DNA from 2 places in the Leptothoe sp. EHU-05/26/07-4 genome. Region 2 is predicted to be linked to the other one. Evidence: a T-box and tRNA genes for the amino acid it is inferred to sense, from the RefSeq annotation. Region 2 holds a T-box; the other holds one or more tRNA genes.
What was found. The T-box of region 2 lies ahead of ileS (isoleucine--tRNA ligase). A T-box ahead of a tRNA ligase gene usually reads a tRNA of that ligase, here a tRNA-Ile.
Positions count from the first base shown of each region.

Region 1: it encodes a tRNA-Ile, which carries the amino acid that the T-box ahead of ileS (isoleucine--tRNA ligase) is inferred to sense. The anticodon was not compared.

Region 1 covers NZ_JAXSQV010000007.1:356-15,354, forward strand. The annotation lists rRNA gene U2F10_RS24450 (23S ribosomal RNA) at 1-2,740, opposite strand, end outside; tRNA gene U2F10_RS24455 (tRNA-Ala) at 2,914-2,989, opposite strand; tRNA gene U2F10_RS24460 (tRNA-Ile) at 2,995-3,068, opposite strand; rRNA gene U2F10_RS24465 (16S ribosomal RNA) at 3,184-4,672, opposite strand; gene nadC (carboxylating nicotinate-nucleotide diphosphorylase) at 5,218-6,093, shown strand; gene U2F10_RS24475 (hypothetical protein) at 6,223-6,603, shown strand; gene U2F10_RS24480 (polysaccharide deacetylase family protein) at 6,731-8,200, shown strand; gene U2F10_RS24485 (amino acid ABC transporter ATP-binding protein) at 8,223-8,978, opposite strand; gene U2F10_RS24490 (TfoX/Sxy family protein) at 9,147-9,515, shown strand; gene U2F10_RS24495 (transporter substrate-binding domain-containing protein) at 9,656-10,477, shown strand; gene U2F10_RS24500 (amino acid ABC transporter permease) at 10,612-11,292, shown strand; gene U2F10_RS24505 (hypothetical protein) at 11,305-11,577, opposite strand; gene U2F10_RS24510 (cation diffusion facilitator family transporter) at 11,733-12,788, shown strand; gene xth (exodeoxyribonuclease III) at 12,763-13,551, shown strand; gene U2F10_RS24520 (hypothetical protein) at 13,730-14,032, shown strand; gene U2F10_RS24525 (RuBisCO small subunit-like domain-containing protein) at 14,350-14,999, opposite strand, start outside.
Region 2 covers NZ_JAXSQV010000007.1:1,627,266-1,642,264, reverse strand. The annotation lists gene U2F10_RS31655 (CHAT domain-containing protein) at 1-720, opposite strand, end outside; gene ileS (isoleucine--tRNA ligase) at 882-4,166, opposite strand; T-box leader at 4,233-4,498, opposite strand; gene U2F10_RS31645 (pentapeptide repeat-containing protein) at 4,949-5,281, shown strand; gene U2F10_RS31640 (RDD family protein) at 5,318-5,863, opposite strand; gene U2F10_RS31635 (DUF6714 family protein) at 5,895-6,521, opposite strand; gene U2F10_RS31630 (serine hydrolase) at 6,761-7,909, opposite strand; gene U2F10_RS31625 (tetratricopeptide repeat protein) at 8,276-8,908, shown strand; gene U2F10_RS31620 (hypothetical protein) at 9,098-9,838, shown strand; gene U2F10_RS31615 (hypothetical protein) at 9,912-10,553, shown strand; gene U2F10_RS31610 (MarR family winged helix-turn-helix transcriptional regulator) at 10,553-11,176, shown strand; gene U2F10_RS31605 (ADP-ribosylglycohydrolase family protein) at 11,190-12,029, opposite strand; gene U2F10_RS31600 (flippase) at 12,211-13,521, opposite strand; gene U2F10_RS31595 (hypothetical protein) at 13,901-14,149, shown strand; gene U2F10_RS31590 (DUF805 domain-containing protein) at 14,467-14,814, opposite strand.

The sequences.
Region 1 (14,999 bases), 1.6 Mb from region 2:
CGTCTTCCCGTGACCTTACTGGATTAACTCCATGAGAGCACTCATCTTGAGGTGGGCTTCCCACTTAGATGCTTTCAGCGGTTATCCGCTCCGCACTTGGCTACCCTGCGTTTACCGTTGGCACGATAACAGGTACACCAGAGGTGCGTTCTTCCCGGTCCTCTCGTACTAAGGAAGACTCCTCTCAATGCTCTTACGCCTGCACCGGATATGGACCGAACTGTCTCACGACGTTCTGAACCCAGCTCGCGTGCCGCTTTAATGGGCGAACAGCCCAACCCTTGGGACGTACTACCGCCCCAGGTTGCGACGAGCCGACATCGAGGTGCCAAACCTCCCCGTCGATGTGAACTCTTGGGGGAGATCAGCCTGTTATCCCTAGAGTAACTTTTATCCGTTGAGCGACGGCCCTTCCACTCGGTACCGTCGGATCACTAAGGCCGTGTTTCCACCCTGCTCGAGTTGTCACTCTCGCAGTCAAGCTCCCTTATGCCTTTACACTCAAAGGCTGATTTCCAACCAGCCGGAGGGAACCTTTGCGCGCCTCCGTTACCTTTTAGGAGGCGACCGCCCCAGTCAAACTGCCCACCTGATACTGTCCACTAACCGGGTCACGGTCAATGTTAGAATCCTAGCCTTGATAGAGTGGTATCTCACCAGCGACTCACTAACACCCACAAGCATTAGTTCTATGTCTCCCACCTATCCTGCGCAATCAAAGCCCGAACCCAATACCAAGCTACAGTAAAGCTTCATAGGGTCTTTCTGTCCAGGTGCAGGTAGTCCGTATCTTCACAGACAATCCTATTTCGCCGAGCCTCTCTCCGAGACAGCATCCAGATCGTTACGCCTTTCGTGCGGGTCGGAACTTACCCGACAAGGAATTTCGCTACCTTAGGACCGTTATAGTTACGGCCGCCGTTCACCGGGGCTTCGGTCGCTAGCTTCATCCGAAGACTGACCAGCTTCCTTAACCTTCCGGCACTGGGCAGGCGTCAGCTCCTATACTTCCTCTTTCGAGTTTGCAGAAACCTGTGTTTTTGGTAAACAGTCGCCTGGATCTCTTCACTGCGACCCCCGTTAAGGGGTACCCCTTCTCCCGAAGTTACGGGGCCATTTTGCCGAGTTCCTTAGAGAGAGTTATCTCGCGCCCCTTAGTATACTCAACCCACCCACCTGTGTCGGTTTACAGTACGGGTCTGTTCGCTTCATTACATCCACAGCTTTTCTAGGCACTATCGTTCACTACGCAGCTTCCGTAGAAACTTCCCAATCCATTTAGGGTGTAGCTAGTTGTCATGCGTCCCTGCAATGCTCCACAAACAAAGTTCAGGAATATTAACCTGATATCCATCGACTACGCCTTTCGGCCTCGCCTTAGGTCCCGACTAACCCTCCGCGGACGAGCCTTCCGGAGGAAGCCTTAGGTTTTCGGGGTAGATGATTCTCACATCTATTTTCGCTACTCAAGCCGACATTCTCACTTCTGCTTCGTCCACACCTGCTCTCGCTAATGCTTCTCACTACTACAGAACGCTCCTCTACCACTTGATAAATCAAGTCCACAGCTTCGGTACATCTCTTAGCCCCGTTCATTTTCGGCGCAAGAACGCTTGACCAGTGAGCTATTACGCACTCTTTCAAGGATGGCTGCTTCTAGGCAAACCTCCTGGTTGTCTCAGCATTCTCACCTCCTTTATCACTTAGAGATGATTTGGGGACCTTAGCTGATGGTCTGGGCTGTTTCCCTCTCGACGATGAAGCTTATCCCCCACCGTCTCACTGGCAATGTATTCACTGGGTATTCTGAGTTTGTCTCGATTTGGTACCGCTCTCGCAGCCCGCACCGAAACAGTGCTTTACCCCCCAGCTATAATCACTACCGCTGCGCCTAAACACATTTCGAGGAGATCCAGCTAGCTCCGGGTTCGATTGGCATTTCACCCCTAACCACACCTCATCCGCTCCTTTTTCAACAGAAGTCGGTTCGGTCCTCCACTTAGTGTTACCTAAGCTTCAACCTGGACATGGTTAGATCACCCGGGTTCGGGTCTATAAACACTGACTATCGCCCTTATCAGACTCGGTTTCCCTTTGGCTCCGTCATTCTCGACTTAACCTGCCAGTGCTTATAAGTCGCCGGCTCATTCTTCAACAGGCACGCTATCACACGTTTAATCGTGCTCTAACTGCTTGTAAGCTCATGGTTTCATGTTCTATTTCACTCCCCTCCCGGGGTTCTTTTCACCGTTCCCTCGCGGTACTATTCGCTATCGGTCACACAGGAGTATTTAGCCTTACGAGGTGGTCCTCGCTGATTCAATCGGGATTCCACGTGCCCCAACCTACTCGGGATTCAGCTAGTATCCTTCAAATTTCGACTACAGGACTCTCACCTTCTTTGGTTCACCTCTCAAGTGATTCGTCTATCCTCCAGATTCCATATCGCTGTCCCACGACCCCAACTCTGATAAGAATTGGTTTAGGCTCTTCCCGCTTCGCTCGCCGCTACTAAGGGAATCGAGTTTTCTTTCTCTTCCTACAGCTACTAAGATGTTTCAATTCGCTGCGTTCGCTCGTACCCACCTATAGATTCAGTGGGCCGTACGTAGGGTTGCCCCATTCGGAAACCCACGGATCAATGCATGCTTCCTGCTCCCCGTGGCATATCGCCGGTAACCGCGTCCTTCTTCGCCTCTGTGTGCCTAGGTATCCACCATGAGCCCTTTGTAGCTTGACCTCTCAGTCTTTTTACTAAAGGTTCTCTGTGTCGAACTACCTATTCGACTAATCTATGCAGTTGTCAAGGTTCTCGCTAGACCTAAATCCAGCAGCCTATTCCCCTAGCCCATCTCTTAACAGACCTAAACAGGGTGCTGAAGTTATTCCTATCTCTGCCAATCTGACAATATTTGGTGGAGGTAAGCGGACTCGAACCGCTGACATCCTGCTTGCAAAGCAGGCGCTCTACCAACTGAGCTATACCCCCATCAGTGGGCCATCCTGGACTCGAACCAGGGACCTCACCCTTATCAGGGGTGCGCTCTAACCACCTGAGCTAATAGCCCCAGCCTATACAACCTAAACAATAGTTTGAAATTCCCTCAATCCTGTCACGACCTAGAGTGACCAATATCGCTCCTAATAAAAATTCGTTCGGAGTCGATTCGGTAGGTCTCCCTTAAAGGAGGTGATCCAGCCACACCTTCCGGTACGGCTACCTTGTTACGACTTCACCCCAGTCATCAGCCCTGCCTTCGGCACCCCCCTCCGAAAACGGTTAGGGTAACGACTTCGGGCATGGCCAACTTCCATGGTGTGACGGGCGGTGTGTACAAGGCCCGGGAACGTATTCACCGCAGTATGCTGACCTGCGATTACTAGCGATTCCTCCTTCATGCAGGCGAGTTGCAGCCTGCAATCTGAACTGAGCAACGGTTTATGGGATTAGCTCACTATCGCTAGTTGGCTGCCCTTTGTCCGTTGCATTGTAGTACGTGTGTAGCCCAGAACGTAAGGGGCATGATGACTTGACGTCGTCCACACCTTCCTCCGAGTTGTCCCCGGCAGTCTCTCCAGAGTGCCCAACTGAATGATGGCAACTAAAGACGTGGGTTGCGCTCGTTGCGGGACTTAACCCAACATCTCACGACACGAGCTGACGACAGCCATGCACCACCTGTCTCCTCGCTCCCGAAGGCACTACCCAATTTCTTAGGTATTCGAGGGATGTCAAGTCCTGGTAAGGTTCTTCGCGTTGCATCGAATTAAACCACATACTCCACCGCTTGTGCGGGCCCCCGTCAATTCCTTTGAGTTTCACACTTGCGTGCGTACTCCCCAGGCGGGATACTTAACGCGTTTGCTTCGGTACTGCACGGGTCGATACGCACAACACCTAGTATCCATCGTTTACAGCTAGGACTACAGGGGTATCTAATCCCTTTCGCTCCCCTAGCTTTCGTCCATCAGCGTCAGTCTTGGCCCAGTAGAGCGCCTTCGCCACTGGTGTTCTTCCTAATATCTACGCATTTCACCGCTACACTAGGAATTCCCTCTACCCCTACCATACTCTAGTTAATCAGTTTCAGTTGCTCTCCCACAGTTGAGCTGCAGTCTTTAACAACTGACTTAATTGACCGCCTACGGACGCTTTACGCCCAATAATTCCGGATAACGCTTGCATCCTCCGTCTTACCGCGGCTGCTGGCACGGAGTTAGCCGATGCTGATTCCTCTGGTACCGTCAGATCTTCTTCCCAGAGAAAAGAGGTTTACAATCCACAGACATTCCTCCCTCACGCGGCGTTGCTCCGTCAGGCTTGCGCCCATTGCGGAAAATTCCCCACTGCTGCCTCCCGTAGGAGTCTGGGCCGTGTCTCAGTCCCAGTGTGGCTGATCTTCCTCTCAGAACAGCTACTGATCGTCGCCTTGGTAAGCTCTTACCCCACCAACTAGCTAATCAGACGCGAGTTCATCCTCAGGCACATTAAGCTTTCAGCTCTCGCCATATGGGGTATTAGCTTCCGTTTCCAAAAGTTGTCCCCCGCCTAAGGGCAGATCCTCACGCGTTACTCACCCGTCCGCCACTCACCCCGAAAGGTTCGTTCGACTTGCATGTGTTAAGCACGCCGCCAGCGTTCATCCTGAGCCAGGATCAAACTCTCCATGGTAATCTCATTGCTCCCTAAAGAAAAACAAGACTCATTCATCAAGTGTTGACCTGACACTCAGTGTTATCTAAGTATCCGGTCGTTTGACATCGGCCTCAACCTCGTGATAAGGTCTAACCAATTTCAAACTAAAGAAATTAAACAGGATTTTGTTAGAATCTCAAACTATTGATTTGTCTAGGTTCTGACTCGATTCGGTTACGGTGTTCGCCGCTCCCGTCTCAAGCGCTTTACTAATATAGCGAGCTATTCGTCACTGGTCAACTCCTTTCTTGAAGTTTTTTCGGAAAGCCGCAAAACGCCTTAGAACAAGGCGTCGAAGCGAGTTTTGGCCATGCCCATCGTGACTATGACACAACTTTCTTTAGAATTTAGATGAAGCTTTTAGGTGTTTTGGTCACAGCTTTATTGCTGAAGCTGGCTTACTTACCAATCGATGGCAACTATTACTAGCGTGAGTTGTGTTGTTGACTTGAAGCTAGCTAGTAGACAGTGCAATCGTTTGTCTCTATTTAAATAGGGTGAGCTTGAGCAGAAAAAATACTGTGAATATCAACTGGATCGGCTTAGATGATCAGCTAAAGCAATGGCTGCAAGAAGATATTGGTCGTGGAGATCAGACCACTTTAGGTTTAGACACCACAGGTGTAAGACAGGGAAGTGGGTATTGGATAGCAAAAGCATCGGGCGTCATCTGTGGACTTCTGATCGCTCGTAGAGTGTTTGCAATCCTGTCTGATTTAGACGGCACATCGGTTAATCAAATAAAGTTTGAGCCCTGTGTTGTTGAGGGCACATGGGTAGAAGCAGGCACGACCATTGCTCAAATGAGCGGTTCCTTCGCTCATTTGCTCACGGGTGAACGAGTCGCCCTGAATTTAGCAATGCATCTTAGTGGTATTGCGACTGCTACCCGGCAATATGTCGATGCAATTGCAGATCTGCCAGCTCAGCTCGTGGATACTCGCAAAACGACCCCAGGGCTTCGAGCCTTAGAAAAGTATGCAACTCGCATGGGCGGTGCGAAAAACCACCGTATGGGCCTTGATGACGCCTTGATGGTTAAAGACAACCATATTGCTGCTGCGGGTGGAATTGCGCAGGCAATTAAAGCTGTAAGGTTAGCTATGCCTTATCCGCTCAATATAGAGGTAGAGACAGAGAATTTAGAACAGGTTGAGGAGGCATTGAACCATGGTGCCGACATTATTATGTTGGACAACATGACTCCAAGTGTGATGGAGCAAGCAGTCTACTTAATTCGACAGCATAGTTCTCGGATCAAGATTGAGGGATCCGGCAACGTTACTCTCGAAACCATTCGTGAGATTGCATTAACGGGTGTTGACTATATATCAAGTAGCGCGCCAATAACTCGCTCATCCTGGCTGGATTTGAGCATGCGCTTAAAATGCGAGTGAAATTTAGCGAATTGTCCGTTTGCAAACGTTTGCAAACGGACAATTGCAAAATAACAAAGCTTCAAGCATTTTCTATTTGAGGAAGGCACAATTGAAAAGACTCAAAGAGTATGTGGGGTGTTGACCACCGTGAGCCATAGATCCAGCCAAGAAGTCAAAATCGTCAAGTTGGATATATTAGACACCGACTATGCTGCCATGGTTGCTGGTGAACCAATTTCTGATGAACGCAAGCAGCGGTTAGAATCTACCGACCCCCAGGCATTCAAATATATTAGTCGGCAAATCTCAAGATATCGCTACGGTTGTCACACTCAAGAGGAACGAGATGATGCTCTTTATAATATAGGAGCCATAGTTGGGTTGATGACACCTTCAGATATAGAAGACGTCAACGATCGCCTACGTCATACGGGCCATCTGTATCTCACTCAGGGAGAACGATTGCAAATCCTAAATTGGTTAGAAGATGAGTTGGCGGTTTCATTCGAACGTGGAGTTCATGAATAGGTAACCAAAGAGTTTAGTGGGAGAGTTAATCTAGGGTTATCTTTTCTATAAGGGTGGTTTATTTTAAAGCCCGTACCTGGGACACTAGGGATAGAAAATAATCCACCTTTTAATACTCTCCAAGTATATGTCTGCTGCTGTATCTCCCCCAGCTACCTATGATCAAACACTCCCTATGCTTTGTGGCTGGGAGTCATCTATTGAGGAGTTGAGTAGTTTCGACGAGCCAGTTTTTCTGGAACGCAGTAATCTCGATCTCAACAGCCTATCGGCAGGGTTTGCGATCGCACTTCACATGCACCAGCCGACGATCCCAGCGGGGCCAGCGGGCAAGCTTATCGGCCATTTGCAATATATGTTTGAACACCACTATGAAGGTGACAATCATAATGCTGGACCATTTGCCTATTGCTATGCCCGCATGGGTGATTTTATCCCTGAGCTTGTGAGTCAGGGTTGCAACCCACGGGTCATGCTGGACTATTCAGGGAATTTGCTGTGGGGCCTCCAGCAAATGGGGCGTGACGACATTCTCGATAAGCTCAGAGGGATCACCTGCGATCCTCGGTACCAAACCCATGTGGAATGGTTAGGTACATTTTGGGGACATGCCGTTGCCGCTGCCACGCCACTACCCGATATCAAGTTACATATTCGAGCTTGGCAGCACCAGTTTGCCAGCATTTTTGGATTAGAAGCACTCAAGCGAGTTCGAGGATTCTCATTACCTGAAATGCAACTGCCGAATCATCCCGATGCTCTGTACACGTTGGTTAAAACTCTCAAAGAGACAGGTTATCGCTGGGTCATGGTCCAAGAGCATACCGTGGAAATACTGACAGGTGAGGGAATTCAGCAACCACATCTGCCTCATCGTTTGGTGGCTCGCAACAGTCATGGCGACACAGTGTCGATCACAGCCTTAATCAAAACCCAAGGTTCTGATACTAAGTTGATTGGTCAAATGCAGCCGTACTACGAAGCCAAGACTTTAGGTAAGATGCCCCTTGGAAATAAGTCAATCCCGCCTCTAGTGAGCCAAATCTCTGACGGTGAAAATGGTGGCGTCATGATGAATGAATTTCCAGGAGCCTTTAAACGAGCCTGGCATGAATCTCGCCATGAGCACACAGTTACCGGAATTAACGGTACCGAGTATCTGGAACTGTTAGCGGCAGCCGGAATCACAGAAAGTGATTTTCCTAACTGTCAGGCGAAAGATCAACATAAACTGTGGCAGGCTCTGGATGGCAACATTACACCAGAACAGGTGGGTGATGCGATCTCAAATCTAGCGGAGCAAAACACTAGATTTACAGGAGGCTCATGGACTAACGACCGCAGTTGGGTCGATGGATATGCCAATGTCATTGACCCCATAGAACGCCTAAGTGCTAGCTTTCACCAGGCCATTGCTGCAGTGCCAGCAAGCAAGCAAGCCTACTTAGCATTAAATGCCAACTATCGCCAGGCACTCCTGCACAACCTAATTCTACAAACCAGCTGCTTCCGGTACTGGGGTCAAGGGCAGTGGACAGATTATGCCCAGACAATTTATCAGCGGGGCTGTGAATTTGTTGATCGAGGTTTTGTCTAAAAGGCTTTGACCTAGTTTTGACCTAAACTGTTATCCCATTCATACGACTGAGAAATGTCTGTAAACGCTCACTCTGAGGGTTCTGCAACACGTCTCGAGGAGCACCAGTTTCTTCGACTACACCTTGATTGAGAAATAGGACACGACTCGCGACTTCCCGAGCGAACTGCATTTCATGGGTCACTACGGCCATGGTCATACCATCTTCAGCCAGGGTGCGCATCACCTGAAGCACTTCGCCCACCAGTTCAGGATCTAGAGCGCTTGTCGGTTCATCAAATAGCAAAATGTCAGGTTGCATACAGAGGGAACGCGCGATCGCAACGCGTTGTTTTTGTCCACCTGAAAGCTGATCAGGATAAGCTGAGGCCTTTTCAGCTAAACCAACTTTATTTAAATAGACGTGTGCTCGCTCTTCCGCTTCCTTAGTAGAAAGCCGAAGCACCTTACGGGGGGACAGCGTCAGATTGTCCAAAACACTCATGTGAGGATAAAGGTTGAACTGCTGAAAAACCATCCCTACTTTTGCTCGCAACTGCTGTAACGCCTTAGCACTCAGATTAGGGGCTGATAAATTAATATTATCTACAACCAACTGACCACCACTGATGGTTTCTAAGCGATTAAAACAGCGTAGTAGCGTGCTTTTACCACATCCCGAAGAACCAATGATGGCAACAACTTCACCACGTTCAATTTGGCCATTAATACCTCGCAGCACCGATAGGTCGCCATAGCTCTTCTGCAGGTTTGCAAAATAAATTGCGGCTTCTGTCACAACACACCTATCAGTAACATCTTGAAAGGCATCATACCGCTGACATTGTGCTGACGCTACGAATCACAATGTTTTTTAAGTCATGAATGTTTAACAGTAATCACTTACCCGCAGAAATTACGTATCATCGTCGGACAGGTAAGAGGTTTTATTGCTCGGGAATACTCCATGCCATCTCCAGAAACCATGGCTTTCAAAGATAGAATTGTTCACCAATTGAATCAGGTGGCACCTGTTACTGCCCGCTCTATGTTTGGTGGCTATGGTCTCTACGCAGACGGGATCATGTTTGCTCTGATTGCTTATGAAACGCTCTATTTCAAAGTTGATGATGACAATTTAGTCGACTATCTAGAAGCCGACATGGGGCCGTTTCACTATGAACGCCACGGTAAAACCATTCAAATGTCCTACTATCAGCTACCCAAAACAGTCTTAGAAGAACCAGTAGAACTTTTGAACTGGATAGAGAAAGCTCAGGCAGCAGCTCGGCGCAGCAAAAAACCTAAGAAGGTAAAGAAACGTAAGCAACCATGACGCTACAAACAACACCGTTTTTTAATTCCTGGTAGTTTAAACTACACGTTCGAGTCAGATATCAGGGTGATTCAGCCCTAGCGTCTTATCTTCTGCGGTAGATCAGTGACGTCATAACAATAAGGAGCCGATTAAGCATTATGAAACGGTCTCAATTCATAAGAAACGCGTGTTTAAGTCTGGGAGCAGCTGTCGTACTGGCGGCCTGCGGCGGTGGTGGTGATGTCTCCACAACCCCCAGCGCTGATGGTGGCGATGCTGCTGCTGGTCTATGGCTAGTGGGTACTGAGCCCGCCTTCCCTCCGTTTGAGTCTCAGGATGACAGCGGTGAACTTGTAGGGTTTGATATTGACTTGATGAAGGCCATTGGTGAGCAGGCTGGTGTCGAAGTTCAGTTTGAAAGCTTACCCTTTGATGGTCTAATTCCCGCTCTACAGGCTGGCACCATCGAAGCAGCCATTAGCGGCATGACCATTACTGAAGAACGGGCTCAGACAGTGGACTTCTCTCGCCCCTACTTCCGAGCTGGTCTAGCGATCGCAGTAGCTGAAGATGATACTGAAACCACATCATTCGAGAGTCTAGAAGGAAAAACCATCGCTGTACAGCTGGGTACTACAGGTGCAGAGATGGCCGGTACGATTAAGGATGCTAAAATCAGCACCTTTGATTCAGCGCCATTAGCACTACAAGAACTCTCTAATGGCAATGCTGATGCTGTGATTAACGATGCGCCGGTAACGTTGGATGCGATCGCGACTGGCAATATTGGCGGCGTCAAGGTTGTAGGTGAATTGATAACCGAAGAATTCTATGGCATCGCGATGCCCAAAGATTCGCCAAACCTTGAGGCTTTAAATACAGCCTTAGCCGAACTGATTGAAAACGGCACCTATGATGCCCTCTATGAAAAGTGGTTTGGCACCACTCCTGTCGGCACCTTACCGGAAGCTGGCTTTTAGAGGAGACCTTGAACCTTAAAATTCCATGGAAGACACGGATCTTCCATGGAATTTGAGCAAGAATCTTAGCCTTACCCCAATATTCAGGTCCTAGCACTACTCCTTAACAGGTCCTCACAAGGGAACCTATCGACGTGGAATATATTATTAATGCTCTGCCCGCCCTACTGCGGGGTGCCTTAACGACCATACAGTTGACAGCCCTAGCCATCTTCTTTGGCTTTATTGGTGGCACATTGCTCGGCACCGCCAGACTCTCCAAGTTCTGGCCCATACGTTTGGCCACCCGTGCTTACATTGAATTTTTTCGAGGCACACCGCTGCTGGTCCAAATCTTCTGGATTTACTTTGGCTTTCCAGCACTCTTCAAAAGCCTGGGATTAAGCTTTACCTTTGACCGGTGGTCCGCTGGCGTTCTTGCCCTGAGCCTGAATTCAGCGGCCTATGTAGCTGAAATTGTCCGAGGTGGCATTCAATCAATTGATCGCGGGCAGTGGGAAGCAGCTTCATCCATGGGTCTAGATGCGATTCAAACCCTACGCTACATTGTTTTACCCCAAGCCCTGCGACGCATGATCCCACCTTTAGGGAATGAGTTCACCACATTACTCAAGGACACGAGCTTGGTCGCTGTTATTGGCTTGGAAGAACTCTTTCGTCGCGGTCAGCTGACTGTAGCCACCAACTTTCGCGCATTTGAAATTTATACAGCTGTTGGTCTGACCTATTTGGCATTAAACCTGATGTTCTCCCAAGGATTTACATGGTTAGAGCATTGGACAGATCCGACCGAGAAAGCAAAACGCAACGCTTAACTCTCCCATCCACTATTTTCGCCGCCTTGATGACCGATGCTTACTCCCCGGCGGCGTCCGATGAGCACCAAAATATTTTTCGCTGCGATATCGCAACCAGACTCGTAGTTGCTGTGGCACTTTTTCCTTCTGCACCTTAGTAAGTTGGCTATACAACTTTAAGGCGCGCTCCCGCTCACGACGACAGGCGGCATTATTGTGAGCATCCCAAAGTTTTTTAGCAAGACGAATGCGGCGATTAGTTTCCTTGATCAGAGCATCGCCTTGGAGGGGTTGGTCGGGCATATTGTCACAAGGTTAATTGTTGGTTTTGGTTAGGTGTGGCACCCTCATATAGTAAACACCCTGATGCATCAGGATGTTTGCGTGTCACATTGGCGGGACAACAAAACGCTTTCATCAGACACGCTTTGGCATAAGCAATGTGACCAATATCAAGTATGCATAATCATGGTTTTGGGGCTTGCGACTGCCCCGCAGAGACGTCGCCAGAGAAACTTAGAGTATTGGCCATTGCCCTCGTGATGGTGGCAATTTTTTCAGCGGTGGAACTGCGGGTGAGTCACCACAGCCACAGTTTATCGCTGGTGGCAGATGCAGGCCATATGATTGCTGACGTGTTTGCGATCGCAATGACCCTACTCGCTGCCTGGATCGCCCGCTGGCCCACGTCATCCCATGCGCCTTTTGGTTACCGTCGCGTGGAAATCTTAGCCGCCCTGGTGAATGGCATTGGTCTTTTATTAATTGCAGGTTGGATTGGCCAAGAATCCATTGCGCAACTACAGACACCGCCCAGTGAGATTTTAACAAAACCCATGGCGCTGACGGCGTTAGGAGGTTTAGGTGTTCATGGCATCAACGCCGTTTTACTCCATCGCCACACTGATGATGATTTGAATTTGCGGGGGGCATTTCTACATACCCTGGCCGATGCACTCAGCTGTTTGGGGGTGTTATGTGTAGCGGCAGTTGTGCAGTGGTTTGGGTGGCAATGGACAGATGGGTTGGTAAGCATTGCGATCGCGCTGCTCATCTTTGCCGGAGCGATCCCACTGATCCGCCAGAGCCTCAGCATTTTGCTAGAGCAAACACCCAACAACATTAGTCTGCAAGAGATTGAGCAAAATTTGCTTATCTTTAAAGACATCACCAAAGTAGAGCAGCTTAAGGTTTGGACCATCGCACCGGGTCAAATTCATTTGACGGCAAACCTCACTGTAAATACGGCTAGTGCTGGTCGACGCGATGTCTTGTTGAATCGCCTCCAAACTTCACTGTTCAAGGACTTTGAGATTACTGAAGCAACGCTACAAATGACGTCTACAGCATCGGTTGCTCTATCAACGCTGCCCAATACTAAAATACGAGAGCTAATTCAGACGACATCTGATGTATCGGCCACCCCCAAGGGGAGCCCCTACCCAATGACGGAGCTGGATAGCGTTGTCTCTGCTGAAACCGAATCGAATGCAAGTCGCTTCTTGGAACGTTAACTCTGTTCGCACTCGTCTTGGCCATGTCACTGATTGGCTCAAGGCAAATTCAGACGTAGATGTGCTGTGTCTCCAAGAGACAAAAGTCGTTGATGCTGACTTTCCCAAAACCCCCTTTGAGGAACTTAACTATCACACTTACATATACGGACAAAAAGCCTATAACGGTGTAGCCCTCATCAGTAAAACGCCCTTAGACGATGTGCGCATGGGATTTGGAGCAATCCTTGATGAGGATACCGTTGGCCATCTGGACGATCAAAAACGAGTTATTAGTGCTGTGTTAGATGGCGTGCGCATTCTTAACTTATATGTGCCCAATGGATCTTCCATCGGTAGTGCAAAGTATGACTATAAGATGCGTTGGCTCGCTTTACTCAAACTGTATCTGACCAAAACTCTTGAGGAAACTGCCAAGCTCAATGTCTGTGGTGACTTCAATATCGCCCTAGAAAACAAGGATATTTATACCGATGAGAAGCGGGATAAGCACATCATGTCTTCTCCATTAGAGCGTAAAACTCTACAAGACCTGCTCACCGTAGGATTAGCGGACGCTTTTCGTAAATTTACCGATGAAGGTGGTCACTTCAGCTGGTGGGATTATCGAGCTGCTTCGTTCAGGCGCAATCTGGGATGGCGCATTGACCACCATTACTTATCGCCTGAACTGTATAAGCAAGCCAAACGCTGCTGGATTGATGTCGAACCACGCAAGCTGGAAAAACCTAGCGATCATACCCCTGTAATTGTTGAGTATTAACCGATCAAACACGGGTACTTGATATAACGACCTACCCGGAAGCCAAGTAATACAATAGGTGCTAGGCTTTAAATGAGGGTAAAGCTTCTCCCTCATCCTGGGTATCTTGTTTTAAAAACAATCTGCGTAGCCCCTTAGCAGAAAGGCCCAAATCGTCTATGCAGTTTTCAGGTACCTTGTGAATACTTTTTTAGCTGGCCCAGATTGCCCAATTCTCGATCCACCCGAGTTAGAGACTGCCCTACACTTCTTAGAAATTTTTACAAATCTAGAAGACGAATTTAATCGGATAGATCTGGTCAATACTGGTTTATTTGATTTAGAGCATCCGGAAACTGCGCAACAACTGGACCTGACTGGTGCTATCAGAGCAATTAAAAGCAAAAGCCGACTTGCCAAAAACGTTCTCCGTTGGGTTGAGGACAATCATTATAATCTTGATAGTGAAGAGCTTACAGGAACAGAAGTTCTTACCAGTTAGACATCTTAGTCAAGGTAGTAAGCTTTAGTTTATCCATAAATAGTGTTTCTCTCTCTAAATCTCACAGATGCCGTCTTTAGCGAGCAATGAGATTTTTTAAAATATCTTTCCTTTACGGCCTACACCAGTTGTTTGAAGCAATGCAACGGCTGCTGCACTTGTTGAGGCTAGGAGCTTTATCTAAAATACAACAATCTCTTGAGTAAATGTAACAACAACAGAAAACAAAACAGAGATTATTGTTAGTGATACCAAGTCCGAGTGGGTATTGATGTTCATGTATATCCCTTAGCGCTGGCATTCCCTCCTAAGTCCCTTTAGGGTCGATGAATAATTCGCTCTAACACTCGTCGCTTACTGTTGGGATCAATACCAATCAAACGCACATAATCCTGGCCATGATCAACTAAGCACTGTGCAATTGCCTGAAGTGCCTGTCCTTCACTACCACCATTAATCACCGGGCAACTCTGCCAAGCATTGGTCCGAAAGCGACGCTTATCCACATATTCCATGCCGACCTGATAGCCCTGAGTCATTAGATTACGCACATTCTGCTGCACCTCATCAGGCAGAGAACTAGCAGCAACCACTGACTGCGACTGGGGTGTAGCAGGAGTGTTGTGTGAAGCACCGTTAGGTTCTTCTACCGGCTGTAACGGCACCGAGGGCGCAGGCTGATAAGCACGATAGTAGTTACCGTTGCCGTTGCTGCGATTCTCCCCGACCTTGTTCAGAGCCTGGTTATATTCCTGCACTAATCCCATTTCCTGAAGGCGACGCTGTTCGCGGACCAAACGCTGACCCACTTCAATCAGATGGCCAATACGGAAATCAGGCTTTTTGAAGCTGGGGGGAGTTTTCGTATTCACCACATTACGAGAAACATTTTCCACCCCTACACGATGAATAAAATCAATGATTTGCTCATCGTAGATTTGCGATCGCAGTGCCCCATAGAAATCAA
Region 2 (14,999 bases):
TCGTTCCGCTTCTAGGTCTTGCCACTGAAGGCCAGTGAGTTTCGAGTTAAAATCGGTAACCGACGCCTCAACCGGCTCTTTGGTAGAGGTATTGGCAGGAGTCAGAGGGCCTGGAGATGGATAAACAGCTGTGATTCCTGTGTTGAAGCGTTTAATTAGAACTGGAGTCAGGTGCTCAGCAATCCCCTCTAAGCGAATAGCGGCACACCCTAGTTTGTAAGCAAATTCAATGTCACGCCCTGCCCCCAGAGCATCGTAGAAGCCAACAGCAAAAGCGATTGCAGCCCTATCTCCAATGGCCTGATTCATACCGATAACGTAAGGAATGTGATGGGCAATTGCGTTTGCTTGCACTTCAGAGTAGCAGCCGTTCATCACCACACATCCGATTTTATCGGCAAAAAGTTTGAGTAAGCCCGCCAGGGCATCTCCGTCTATGAGTTTAATATTACCAAGGTCATCTTCAAAAACTAACCCTTGGTCTCCTCCTCCATGCCCGGAGAAGTGAATGATTTGAGGTTCCACATCCAGGACGGCCCGTTGGATATCGTGGGGACGCACTGCTAAGCGTTGCTCCAAGTTGAACTGTTCCCGCTTTTGGGCACGTTGCAGTCCTTCTGAAATGTCTCTCAATTCCTGATCGAGCCTTAAACGACCAGTGTCTTTGGGGTTAGCAGCAATAAATAAAATGGTTTGAGGTTCTACGCTGAATGAAGACATAGCATAATTTGGTCTAGTGAAAATTCATACTTGAATTGGAGCCGCATAACGTGGCCCATCACTCGCCGAAGATAACCTTTGCATCCTACAGATCTACTTTCGACGGTCGGTGTGCATAGGAGTTATTATTTAGTAGGGAGCGCACGTTACAGCAAGGGTGACTATGGGGTTTGTCGCTTAATCCAATACCGCATCTCTGTATTATGGAGCGTGACGGCTCCACTGTAATCGGCAACTGCGAGCTCATCAAACCTCACCTCAGTTGCCAACACCTCACTTTCGACCTTAGCACAGTGTGCCTTTAAGGTGTCTAAAACGAGTCCCGACGTTTGCAACCCTAGCTGAATCCGATCAGAGATCGCCAGCCCTGCATTTTTTCGGGCCTCCTGCAAGTGCCGAATAGCTTGACGCATCAGCCCTTCCTGTATTAACTCGGGAGTGAGGTGAGTATTCAGAGCGGCAAGATAGCCCTGATCTTCGATAGCTGCGTACCCGTCTGGACTTTTGGCCTTGATTAAAAAGGCTTCTGGTTCGAGATGAACAAGGACTCCCTCTAGGTCGATGACGGTGTCAACATGATTGCGGATATTATGGACAATCTCGCGGCTATCGAGCGTGGCCAGCGTTTGGATCAATATCGGTAACTGTTTACCCAATCGCTTGCCCAGTAGCGGTAAGTTGGGTTTTACGATGTAATCAACAAAGTCAGTAGCTAACTCTAAATAAGTCACTTGTTTGACGTTGATTTCTGCTTTGAGTTGAGCTTCAAATCTTTTGAGACCAGCCATCTCAGCTGCTGTTCGAACTCGTACTAAAAGCTCTCCTAATGGCTGCCGCAGCTTTACCCCAGCCGTCGATCGCGCGGCTCGTCCCAACTCAACTAGGCGGATCAAGATGTCCATATCTTGCAGTAATACAGCATCGATCGCCGCTTCTTCCCAGGGGCTCCACTCCGCCAAATGTACCGATTCAGGCTCATTTGGAAAAACACTCAGGACCAGATTCTGATAGAGGTGTTCGCTGATAAACGGAGCCATCGGTGCCATCAGTTTAGTCACTGTTACCAGCGCTTCGTATAAGGTCTTATACGCTGATGCTTTGTCGCGATCATTTTCAGATTTCCAAAAGCGGCGACGATTGCGACGGACATACCAATTAGACAGATCGTTAACCACAAAATCGCGGATCAAACGGCTGGCCTGGGTAGGGTTATAGTCATCTAGCTGATCGGTAACGGCTCTGGTCAGCGCATGTACCTTAGCCACTAGCCAGCGGTCAAAATCAGGACGATCAGGCACCACTTGGATCAGATCGGGGGCATCAAGATTGGCATACAGCACAAAGAACCCATAGGTATTCCACAGGGTCATGAGAAAATCTTGGACGGTATCGTCCACTAGAGATTGGGAAAAGCGTTTAGTGGTCTCCGGTGGACTAGCGCTAAAGAGATACCATCGCAAGGCATCTGCCCCCTGAGCGTTGAGGACTGTCCAAGGGTCCACTGTGTTACCTTTGGACTTCGACATTTTTTCGCCGTTCTCATCGACGATATGCCCCAACACGATTACATTTTTGAAGGCAGGCGAATTTTCCACCAGGTGGGTCAAAGCACCCCTCGATCGCTGCTCGTCTCCATTATCTGTCAGCAGCGTGGCCAGGGCATGTAAACTGTAGAACCAGCCACGGGTCTGATCGATCGCCTCACAAATGTAGTCGGCTGGAAAGCTCTGGGCCAGAACATCCTGATTTTCAAACGGGTAGTGCCACTGGGCATAGGGCATCGCCCCTGACTCAAACCATACATCGACGGTGTAAGGCACACGCTTAAACAACTTGCTGTTTCGTTCAAAGGTAATGTCGTCGATGTAGGGGCGATGCAAATCCAGCTCAGACAGATCCTGTCCGGTTAGGGTCTCCAACTCTTTGACGCTGCCGACACAGATTTGCTCGCTCTCATCTTCGCTCACCCAAATCGGCAAGGGGGCTCCCCAATATCGTTCACGAGACAAGGCCCAGTCAACATTGTTTCTCAGCCAGTCACCAAAACGACCTGCCCGGATATAGTCTGGGTGCCAGTTGATTTTGTTATTGTTGTCCAGCAGCTGTTGTTTAACTGCCGTAGTCCGCAGATACCAGCTCTTTTTCGCGTAGTTGATCAGGGGCGTATTGTCCCGATAGTTAAACGGGTAGGTATGGGTCAGCGTCGCTGCCCTATATAACAGATTGTGGGCCAGCAAATCCTGGCTGATCAGCCGATCCGCGTCTTTGAAAAACTTGCCGGTGTAGGGACCGTCACCCGCCGAGGCCGCTAGCAGTTTCACCTCTGGATAGACTTGTCCCAGCAGATCAACTGAAAACAGCATGGGCAGCTGATATTTACGACCCAGGTCCAGGTCACCGTAAGCCGGGGCAATGTGTAGTACTCCAGTGCCTTCATCGATCATGACGCTATCGTCACCCCAGACTCGAAACGCATTGGTGAGGTCTTCTCCGTCGGGGACTCGCCCTTGCAAGATCGGGGTATAATCCAGACCCACCAAAGATTCCCCTGAAAAGGTTTTGAGGGTACGGTAGTTTCCTTCACCAAAGACCTGATCTGCTAGATCCTGCGCCAAAAGGTAGAAATCTTTTTGGGTCTCCTCGCCATGCTGGGTAGGGGCTTCAAATAAGCCATAAATCGCATTGGGGTTGATTGCGATCGCAACATTCGCCGCCAGTGTCCAGGGGGTTGTGGTCCACGCCAGCAAGTAGACCGATTGCTGGCTATTCCCCTCATCTAACCAGCCCCGTTCTATTAGCTGACGGGTTTTAACCGGGAATTTCGGATACACTGAGGGGTCATCAGCATCTCGATATCCCTGCGCTACCTCATGATCCGAGAGACTGGTGTTGTTGCGTGGACAATGCCAGGTAGCTCGATAATCTTCAAACAGCAGATCCCGATCCCACAGCGACTTCATCAGCCACCAGCAAGACTCAATGTAACTATTCTCGTAGGTGACATAGGCATTTTCAAGATCCAGCCAGTAGCCAATCCGTTCGGTCATGGCCTGCCAATCTTGAATACGCTCGAACACAGACGCCTTGCAAAGTTCATTAAACTTGGCGATGCCAAAGGCTTCAATATCTGATTTTTTAGTAAACCCTAGGCGCTTCTCAACTTCTAGCTCCACCGGCAAGCCGTGGGTATCCCACCCGCCCTTGCGGACAACACGATGACCTTGCATGGTTTTGTAGCGAACAAACAGGTCTTTATAGGCCCGAGAGATGACATGGTGCACACCCGGTTTACCATTGGCGGTGGGTGGGCCTTCGTAAAATACAAAATTGCCTTGGGGGGCTGGTTTATCTACCGACTTTTGGAAGATATGGTGCGCTTTCCAAAAAGCTATAACCGTCTGCTCCAGGCTAGAGAAACTAGGCGTTTTTTCAACATCGCGAAACATGATTACCGCACTCCCTGTGGGTATAGAGCCGTTATAAAGTCGGCAATCGCCAACCTTATTCCTCCACATTGGGGCGCTGAGGTGAGCGCGGTACCACCCAATTTTGCCAACGCTTTGCAACGTCGGTCTTTGCAGCTACTCCCAAATGGGAAGAGCCTCCTGCTATAACGTGCAGGCCACGGCCCTGTCTACTCGAATGCGATCGCGAGCGATCCTTCTTTTGGAGGGCGGCTCAGGGAGGATATTCATTTTTGCCGTATGGTCAGGCTCACACCATCCCTGACTCGCTCTACACCGACACAAAAATTACTCTTTCCCATCAATGCCTTTGTTGGGGTTAGACCACATCTAGTTTGAAAACTTAAGCTTTCCCCGTAGGTCAAGCCACTAGGTCTGGATATGGTCAAGGTTTATTTAGATTTTTCCGATTATAGCGAATGAAAATTCAAGTTGCGAGTAGTTGCCTGAGAAGCTGCGAGAGGCCGTGTCTTTTCGTCTTGTCGGCATACTATACTGCAAACTTTCAGTCTATTCACCCGAATCAGCAGGATAGACTGAAGGTTGTTAATATAGTCCACTAATATTGGTGAGATATACAGAAAAAATCAGTATAGTTAATCTTTGAACACATTGGAAACTGGTGAAAGCGGCTAAAAAAGAATATATATTATCCGTAAAAGTGTTAAATTTTGCGATTTAATCCTTGAAGCTCGTCTAATGTAAGGATTACACTGTCTCAGATTCGGAAAGGATTACACTGTCTCAGATTCGGAGAGGAGGCTATGAAGCTGTTTCGAGTTTTACTCACCACAGCCATTATCCTGCTAGTACTTCAGGCTGAAACGCCCTTGAGGGTAGTTGCCTTAAGGGCGACTAAAAATTGTTCCGGCTGTCGGTTAAAAGGAGTACGCATTCAGCATGCGGATTTGACTGGTGCGGATTTGAGTAATGCGGATCTCAGATGGGCACAGCTGGATTCCGTCAATCTTAACCACGCAAATTTACAAGGGGCAAATTTGCGCCATGCCCGTCTCTACAATGTGACCACTAAAGGTACAAATTTTTGTGGGGCTGTCTTGATGGATGCAGTCAAAGGCTATTGCAGTCAGCCATAATGCGAAAGACCAAAGCTTTGAGCCCCAGATCATCTATCATTCTGGATCCTGCGGACGCATCACTCGCGAATACATTAACGCCAGACCAAATGCATAGTAATACTTGAGTTGAATTTCAGCTGTACCGATGGGTTCTGCTTGAGCATTAACAACACAGGTGCCGGCAATTCGATCACGTAAGGATTGGCGATCGTCATCAACGCTGGACCATAACAAATCAAACAACAGATTAAACGGGCCAAATGCCCATAATAATAAACGAAAGGTCATGCGAAACATGGAGGGGCGTCCACCACGCAGATTAATGATCCGGGCACCCATCAGCCGATAACCCACCGTGCGAATGCGTGATGATTTGAGAGTCGTTAAGTAAGCCCACACTATACCAAAATAGAGCAACCCCATTGACCCGTTGCGGTTACCAACGATTGGTATCAAAAAAATGGCAAATAACACATATACGATGATCAGCACTGCCAAGTCGATAAGCAAAATGGCAATGCGACGCATCATACCAACATAATCATCCGGGGCGAAATAAACACCCATGCCAAGGGAAGTATCGTGGTTATGGGTTGTCATGGTGTGTCGCCTCCCTTAACTAGTGACTCATCTATATAAATTGTCGCCAGTACGTCTCTAACGCTTGCCTGTCTTCATGATTGTGAAATGTATGATCAAGCAAAATAGAGTTAATCTCTTCTGGTGATAAGCCACCCTTGGACAAAGATTCCTGCAAATTCTGCTTCTCAATTGTCTCTTCTCGTTCTACGTTAAATTGAAGAAAATATCCCGTAACCCTCAGTTGAGCAGGGGTAAACAATTGAAATTTTGAAGCGACATAGTTTTCTACATCTATTTGATAGGTCAAATGAAAGATTACCGAGTCAAATGTATTTGACCAGTAGGCAGGATCTTCATTATCAATGTTGCGGAGATACCAAACCATGTAGGCTGGAAGGTAATAGTGAAAACCCTTTGAGTCTAGAAAACTCAGAACCGCATCAGAAAATCGAATATCATCTTCTGGAACGTCTTGCCACTGGTCTTCAGTATCCTGTGCTCTAGCCTCAGCTCGCTCTGCCGGGCTACCGTAATCATCGATCACCATCGCCTCATGGAGCGTGACGCCATCTTCACGGGCAACACCATCAAATGCCTCGTTAATTTCTTTAATTAGGGCAAGCTTCTTGTTTTCATACGCTATTTTCTCATCTGGGTTAGAAAAGGAAATACCCATCAGCCTTCAGCCTCTGCTTGCATCTGTTCAGCTACTGCGATCGCAGCATCAAATACTCACATCAAATTACCACCCCAGATCTTGCGAATATCATCAGGCGTATACCCCCGGGACAATAATTCTTGAGTTTGGCATCAACAATCTTCCCTCCCAAGGTCACCATTACCGCAAGGATAAAGGGGAGTACTCGCTTGAGACAATCAGATGTCATGACTGTGGTAGAGAGCGCTACCAGTATTTTAGTCTGACTTTATCGATGAGAGCGCACCGCGATAAAGACCCGAAAACTTAAGCTCGTCAATGCCATCAGGATTGTTCCAGGTAGCGGCAATGCAGTAATGGTTGCCATCTGCATCTTGCAAATCGGTCGTGAAGTTTTCCACACCAGGTTCAGAACCTCCCTTAAAGGCCACACGCTGCCAGTTAGCTGGGTTGGCAATGCCAGGATTGACCTGCATAGGAGGCAAATCAGCAACGGTTGCGATCTCAATACACAATTCCCGACCGCTCATAAACCATTCCACATCTAAAGCTAAAGGGCCATTGTTAAAAATAGTGACAGCAGGCAGCGGCAGAGCGGCCATGGCTCTCAAAATGTCGTATTTTTCTCGCTCAGGGGCCTGACGATAGCGATCCAGCAATCGCTGGTTTTGCGGGTCTTTTAGAATAAACGCTTCTCGCGTAGATAGAAAAGGACGATTGCGTTTGGTCAGCGCCTCCACTGCATCACGGCCCACCAATGCCAACAAATGGTCTGTTGCCGTATTGTCACTTTCCGAAATCATCATTGTGGCCAAACTCTGGAGAGTCAGAGGTGTGCCTGTTGGCCAATCCTGTAGACGGCCGCTGGGCAAACTACGATAGGCATCCTGCACCTGCAGAATCTCTTCCCAGCTGTGTTCACCCGCATCAATCTGCTGCTGTAACGCCTGTAGAATCAATAGCTTAAACGCTGAACCCACTGCCAGCGGCTGGTCAGCATTAACGCTGGCTATATCAGTTCCATTTTTAAGGATCAGCAAACTTGCATCACCAGGTAGCTCAGCAAATGCCGTCTGCAAACTCTCTAAATCTAATGCAGCAATCTGAGGCGGTTCAAACAACAATCCGGTAATCTGGCCCGATGTATTCAGAGCAATACGGGTGGGCACAGTGCCCTTTTCAAACGTCAGAAGATACTGATCCCCCCTGGCTTCAACACTCTGATACTGACCCAGGGTAGCGGTAATACCCTGCACAACCTGTTCAATTTGGGCCAGAGAAATCTGCGACAAAAAGCTATTAGCAAACCAGCTAGCCTGAATTTCTGAAGATGTAAATAGCCGGGCCAAAGCAGTTTCAGATGAAATTGTTACTGCCAAGGCAACACCATTTGAGCCGGGCAGCATAGGCAAGGTTGTGGGCAAAAGCCAACATAAGAAACTTAGCAGCAAGACAATGAGCCAATGCATAGGGCCTTGTCGGATAGTGATGTTACCCATAGCATTTGATAATTGCTTGCATATAGAGGACAGAATCAGCATTGCTCGCCTTAGGTGAATAACCGCTAAAATGAGACCCAGAGTCTTGGCATAACTGTAGTGCAAATTAGTCTTCAAAAAGTTAGTAGTTTCCTTTTGACTACGTTGCTGACATTTAGTTTAGCGGGCTGTCGCACGGCTACCTCAACCGCTCCATCTCAGTCGACTAACACATCAGACTCAGCGGACACTACTTCTGTAGCCTCTACTCCTCAGGAAATAAACGAGACTCCCATGACTGAACCATCTGCTGAAGAGAAAGCTAAGGCGGCCCAGAATCGTCAGATGGGACTAGAGTATCGCGGTCAGGGGCGCTACAAAGAAGCAATCGCAGCCCTGCAGGAGGCTGTGACGTTAGACCCACAGAATCTTTCGGGCCAGGTGATATTGGGGTGGACCCTGCATTTAGATGGACAGGCGGAAAATGCCATCGATGTTTTGCAACGTGCATTGGACCAAGATGATAACCACGTGCCTGCTTTAAATGCATTGGGCATTGTGTACTTGGTGGATGGTCAATTAGATGCTGCCGTAGAAACCCATACCCAAGCGATCGCACTGAAGCCTGACAACGAAATTGGATACTACAACTTAAGCCTGGCTTATCATCGCCTACAGGAGTATGACCAAGCCATTGACCATGCAGAACAGGCAACGGTTTTAGAACCGGGCAACCCCCATCCTTGGGTAGCTTTAGCCCTAGCCCAATGGGACAGCCAAGCAATTGGCGCAGCCCAACAGACCTATCAGCAGGCGGTTGCTTTAGACCCCCAATATCGTGAGTCGTGGTTTTTAGATCATTTACGACAGGCTGGCTTCAGTCCAGAACAAATCCAGAAAACTGAAGCGATCCGACGGGCATCCTGATTTTTAGTAACAATATTTCATCTAGACTTTTCTCTTTCTAGAGGATCAGTTCCACACGGGCATTAGAAGATTTCAAAACCTGATTTGCATGGGCGATCGCAACCTTCCCCCTTGACGCCATCTTTTAAGCTGGATACTATTTAGTAGTTCTAATTATTAGGAATCCTAAATAAATAAAGGAGGTCGTTTATGCGACGTTTTATTGGGTTGCTTGTTTTAGCTGTCAGTTTGATTATCTTTACAGGGGTATCCCAGCCCGTTCGAGCAGTTCAGGCAACTGACAAAAACCCAGCTTTGGAGATTCAATTGGCACAGGTGAAATATCTGGACGATCTGGACCTGTTGGTGTTCGAGCAACAGGTGAATGGCATGGTAGGAGCTACATTGCCTCAAGCCGCTGGTCAGTTAGATGGTGCTCCTGTCTTGGGCTATGTTTTTCCAACGACATTGGCCCCTGACGATGTGGGTTTCAATGCCACTGACGGTATTGTTGCCCTGGCCGTTACCTCACATCCTGATTTTGATGACACACCTCTATGGGATGAAAACAATGATCGTAATTTCGCGAATGACGGAGTTATCTGGCATAGCCATTGGGTTGTGCTAACACCTGATGACCGTGTATCTGGCGGTTTGTCCGTACTGGAATTTGCCCAAGAAGATGAGAGTGTTGTATTACCGCCAACTAATCCAGGGATGCCCATGTATATGGATTCTCCTGGGTTCTCGGTCATAACCGATCAGAGCACATTGCGAGTATTGGTGCCTGCACAACGGATAAACCATGTCACGGAGTTTAACTTTGACGGTGTTGCTGCCTACATGGAGGTCAACACATCCGACGCCAACCGCCCTCTGCTTGGAGTTTACGAGGTTTATAGTGTGGTTTCAGGGGATTTGAGTTTGCCCTATGTGGTTCAGGCCCGTTGAGACTGTTGTGGGGTGCATTAACACTGCACCCACAGTGTAGATCTTTTGCGATAAATCAAAGGAGGTGACTCTTGTGGCTAAATTTAAAATGACCATTGACCAAGTTCTACAGGGCGATTTTCAGATCAAGGATTTAAATCTTTTGTTAGTCTTTCAGGTCAATTGCCCTGGCTGTTTTATCCATGCCCTACCCCTGGCAGAACACCTACATCATACCTATGGTAATCGTCTCAATGTTTTAGGACTTTCAACCGCATTCGAGGACTTTGATCTAAACACCGCCGACTACACCCAATGTCTGCTGGAAACAGGTGAAGTTGTTGGGGCCACTAGACTATACTTTCAACACCATGGTCAGCGATCCTACACCGTCCCCATTACCTTTCCCGTAGCCTTTGACCAGGTAGGCGACGCGGCTGAGCTGTTTGATGACAACGATGTCGAGCATGTATGTCATCTCACACCCTCATTCCCTCCTATGGATGACGCAACCCAAGCCCGTGCCCGCGCTAGGATAAAGCAAGTTCTACAGAGACTATCCCCTACTGCATATACCTTTCATGTCAATCAGCTTCAAGGGACTCCATCTTGGATTCTATTTGATGGAGACTTCACTATCCTGGCACAATGGTTTGGACATAAAGCCGAAACAGAGGTGAGTAAAATCATTAACCATGTGTTAGAGCCTGTCGCGATCATACCACCGTACACTTAATGGATAATCCATTTGACACCATTAATGAACCCATTGGCCAACGGGTCATCACAGGGCTTTCCAAAATTGGTATAGCTCTGCGTAGTCAGTCCTGGCAAGGAGCGGAAGCTCAAGGGTTAACTCCCACCCAAGGGCAGATTTTGGCATTGCTCCAATCCAGTCCAGAAAGGGGAATTCGCCTTTCTGCCATTGCTAAAGGATTGGCTACCAGTGCAGCGACGGCCAGTGATGCGGTCTCATCCTTAGTAAAAAAGGGGTTGGTGTCTCGGGAAAAGGCAACGGATGATCGTCGAGCCATCGCCATTCGCCTGACGCCTAAAGGTCAAGAACAAGCGGAAAAAGCTGCTAGCTGGCCAGATTTCTTATTAAGTGCAGTCACAGAACTCTCTGAAGAAGAGCAAACGATTTTCTTTAGAGGGTTAACTAAAATGATTCAGAAGCTGCAGTCACAGGGAAAGATTCCTCCGTCACGGATGTGTGTGACTTGTGAATATTTTAGGGCCAATGTATATGAGGATGCTGATCGTCCTCATCACTGTATGTTGGTGGATGCGCCGTTTGGTGATCGCGATTTGCGTTTGGATTGTCCTGAGCATCAGGAGAAAGAGGCGGCTATTGTTTGACCATGGAAATATTTCATGTAACGGCTTGGAATAGCTGACCATCAAGGTGGCGAAGATAATCAAGGCCGTAATCGCCATTTTCAAGGGTCTCGATTAAAACAGGTGGAATATTTTGTTCTACTTCTTGGCAGCAAGAGGCTGCACCAAGGGCAATGGTGGCAACTGTGTCTACATCACCTGTAAATGCAATACAAGTTTTGAGAATTTCGCTGAGGGAATCGTGGGCCGTGACAGCCGTTAGGGCCGCATGAACACTCATCATACCTTTGGAGCCAACCTTGCCTTGCCAGGGTGTTATCCATGGTCCAGGTACACGTTTATGAATAAACTGTGGCAATTCTGACTTGGGGCCAAGCTGGTAGATAAAGTAATGGGACATTAGACTGGCCGCAACTGCAGCGTTGATGCCATCTGGTGTGTCGTGGGTTAGGGTGGCCTGTAGTTTGCAGCGTTCAATCACAGTTTTAACAGTTGGGAAAATGCCAATGGGAACGGCTCGCATGGCGGCTCCACTTTTGTCACTATGGGGCCTAATTTTGGCAAGGAATTCATCCCCATCGTTGATTGCTTGCAAAAATCCATAAAAGCCACGGGCATAGCCTTCACGAGGGTCACGCTTAAAGGCTGAAACAAAATAATGGGCTAGATTCTCACGAGTCCAGGGTTCACCCGACACAATTGCTTCGGCAATTGCAATACTCATCTGGGCATCGTCGGTATAGTAACCTGGCTGAATCTGATGTCGTGGATGTTGCACATACCCACTGAGATCATTCTGTTCACGGATCATACTGCTGGGGGAATATTCAAACCCAGCACCATAGGCATCACCAATCGCAAGTTCTACCAACATTGGCTATGTGTAAGCCTCAGTAACGATGAAACTCAACCATAGCAAACGTGTATTGCGACTGCCTAGGTAAGGCGCTTGCGCTTAAATAATCCCCCCATTAGCCCATCACTCATCCACCCATCGACAACCCCAACCTGGGTCTTTATTTTTGTGCAGTCCCCAAAGCCTGTGGACAACTCTCTCAGCGCAGTGCGCGCAGTGCATCTAAAATTGATGGTCGCACCCCTACATGCCGCACCACTAAACAATATAGCCAAACATTCCACATAGCCATGGAAAAGGCGGTGGCCATGGCGGCTCCAACAATTCCGAAAACATGAATGCCAACTAAATTCAGAATGACATTAACCAGGGCACTGATTGCCATAACAACGGCGGACTGGCTTTGATAGCCGGTCATTGTTAGGATATAGCCCACTGAACCAGCTCCTACATTCACTAACTGGCCTAGGATCAAAATGGTTAATGCACCCTTGGCAGCCACAAATTCGGGGCCAAATAACTGTAGTACAGGTCCTGCAAAACTGATGAGCCCAATCGATGTGATGAAGGCTGGATAAAACATCCATCGGGCCACAGTAGAGACTAATTGTTGCAGTCTCTCGTGATCGCCCTGGGCATAGAGGGAGGCGATCAATGGTGCTGCGATCGCATTTACAGAGGCCAAAATAAACGGCACCCATAATGCGGTTTTGAGGGCTGCGCCATAAATGCCCACCTGTTTGGCATCTAAAAACACACCGATCATTAATGTGTCTGTTTGGCTGAGCACCATGAATGAACCACCAAACAACATTAAGGGTACAGCCGCTTTCCACCATCGGGAAATCTCATAGGCGGGTTGGGCATGACGGATTTTGGCATCTACACTTTGTTGAAATAACAACCATTGAAACCCCAGGGTTAATAATGCAGAAAGCAAGGAGAGTGCGATCGCAACTGTGCTGGTCAGCCCATACAACCTTTGCCAAACAGCTGCCATGATGATCAACAACAGCGGCTGCATAACCAGTGATGGTGCATAGGACAATACAATTCTTTGAAACCCACGAATAATCTCTTTTTGGAGACTCACCAGGGCAACGGTCGGAATTGTCCAAATCCCAATAACAACAGGCATGGTATAAGCACCTAAATCACGGTTAGCATTGAGCCACAACAAAATGCCAGTGCCACACAGCGAGGTGAGAATACCAATCAACAATGTCTGTAGCCAGCTGCCCCAGATGATTCCCTTTAAATGGGACCAATCTTCCTGGGCATTGTAGGCTGAAATAAACCGCAGAACTGCCGTTGGCAAGCCAAATCCAGCAATAAAGGCCCAGAAAATACCAATGGCTGTAGCATAGTCATAAATCCCATAGGCGGCTGTGCCCATCCAGCGCGCCAGCAACACTTGAGAGCTATATAAAACCCCCGCACTGATTATCTGCACTGTCAATGCGGCCCCTGCCCCTCGCACTAGTTTGGCGAATACATTTGGTTCCTGCAAGCTGCCTCCCTGGTTAGTCACTAGGCACCATGATAGTCAGAGAAGTCTCGTCACCTGCGCCCATGGGACTGAAGCTACCGTCATTGAGCACGCCAAACTAACCTCTATAAAACAAACAGACATGCACCTGACTGGGAGCAACAGAAAACGGAAGATCCTGTTGCCAAAAGCGATTGGAATTAAGGCCAAGCTGGCAGGATGATTTTAGCTGGGAGATGCGGTCAGATAACAATGGCTCTAGACCGATTCATCCCCTAAATCAGCAATCGCAAAATATCTTTGATTGTCAGGTTTTATTAACTTATTGCCATAGAGTAATCTTTATAACCTCTATTTTGTAAAATTGAATACATAAATAACTGCGAAGTGGAGAATAAGTATGCTCCTTCCGGCTAGCGCTCCCACATGCCCATTGGTATCCGAACCAGAAGTAGAACCTGCGCCAAGCTGGTATTCTGTTTGTCAGCTTAATTACACCCGCGATACCTGGGTTAAGCTGCTGCAACCACCTAGCTATTTTGCTTATGACAAGGCTAAGTTACTTTGCCAGGCATCAGAGAACACTTGGGCTGCTTGGGTCCCTGACCATGGTGAGGTGCTATTGGATAGAAGTCATTTCTATTGCTGATAAACAAGAGTGAACCTCTAAAACCTATATTCCTGCTGACAATCAGCAACTCACAAGCTTGAGTAGCAGAAGCTTGGCAACTGCAAGAAATGCTTTTGCGGTAATGATCAGGGTAGACGGAGTCCATCCAACGGCATGTCATTTGGTAACAACCCAAGAAACTAAAGAGAAAGTGTTGGAGGAAACAGTATAACCACACCGATTGTTTCTGTACGTAATCTAGTGGCTGATAAAATACCTGCTGCTAAGGGACAGGGAAGGGGGCATGGGGTTACTAATCTAAAGGCACCTATACCCCATCAGCGCTCTTTCAAACTTTAACGCTCATTTGCTTTAGGATCCGGCCCAAACTTGTTAGACCCTGCGGTCCCATCCGTTACAGCAAAGACCAAATTTACAATTGGACACAGAATCCACCACCCACTACGGTCAACATCGTGCATACGACGAATACCGACAGCAATAGATGGAATCAGAACAGCTAAATTATAAATAAAGCTGAGGATACTTTGATCCGTATTACTGAATGCTCCCAGAAAGCCTTCTATGAAGCCTAAACATAAGGCAGCGAGAAAATTGAATAGAACAAACATCCAGTATTCTTTTCGGCGCGCACGTCCTTCAAATACTGCATAGTTCTTTAAAACCTTGATATACCATTCCATAAATGTTTACTCTCTACGTATCTTTCAGTGTCTTAGACCTTGGTTAGACCTTTAATTTGGTCTAATTTTGCCCTAGAGCGTACCCAGCCACTAACCAGTAACATAATTCTTGATTTATGGCTCAACGATACTAGTTAGGATTTATTTCGCATCTGATTAACGTTTATCCTCAATCTACAAAACCG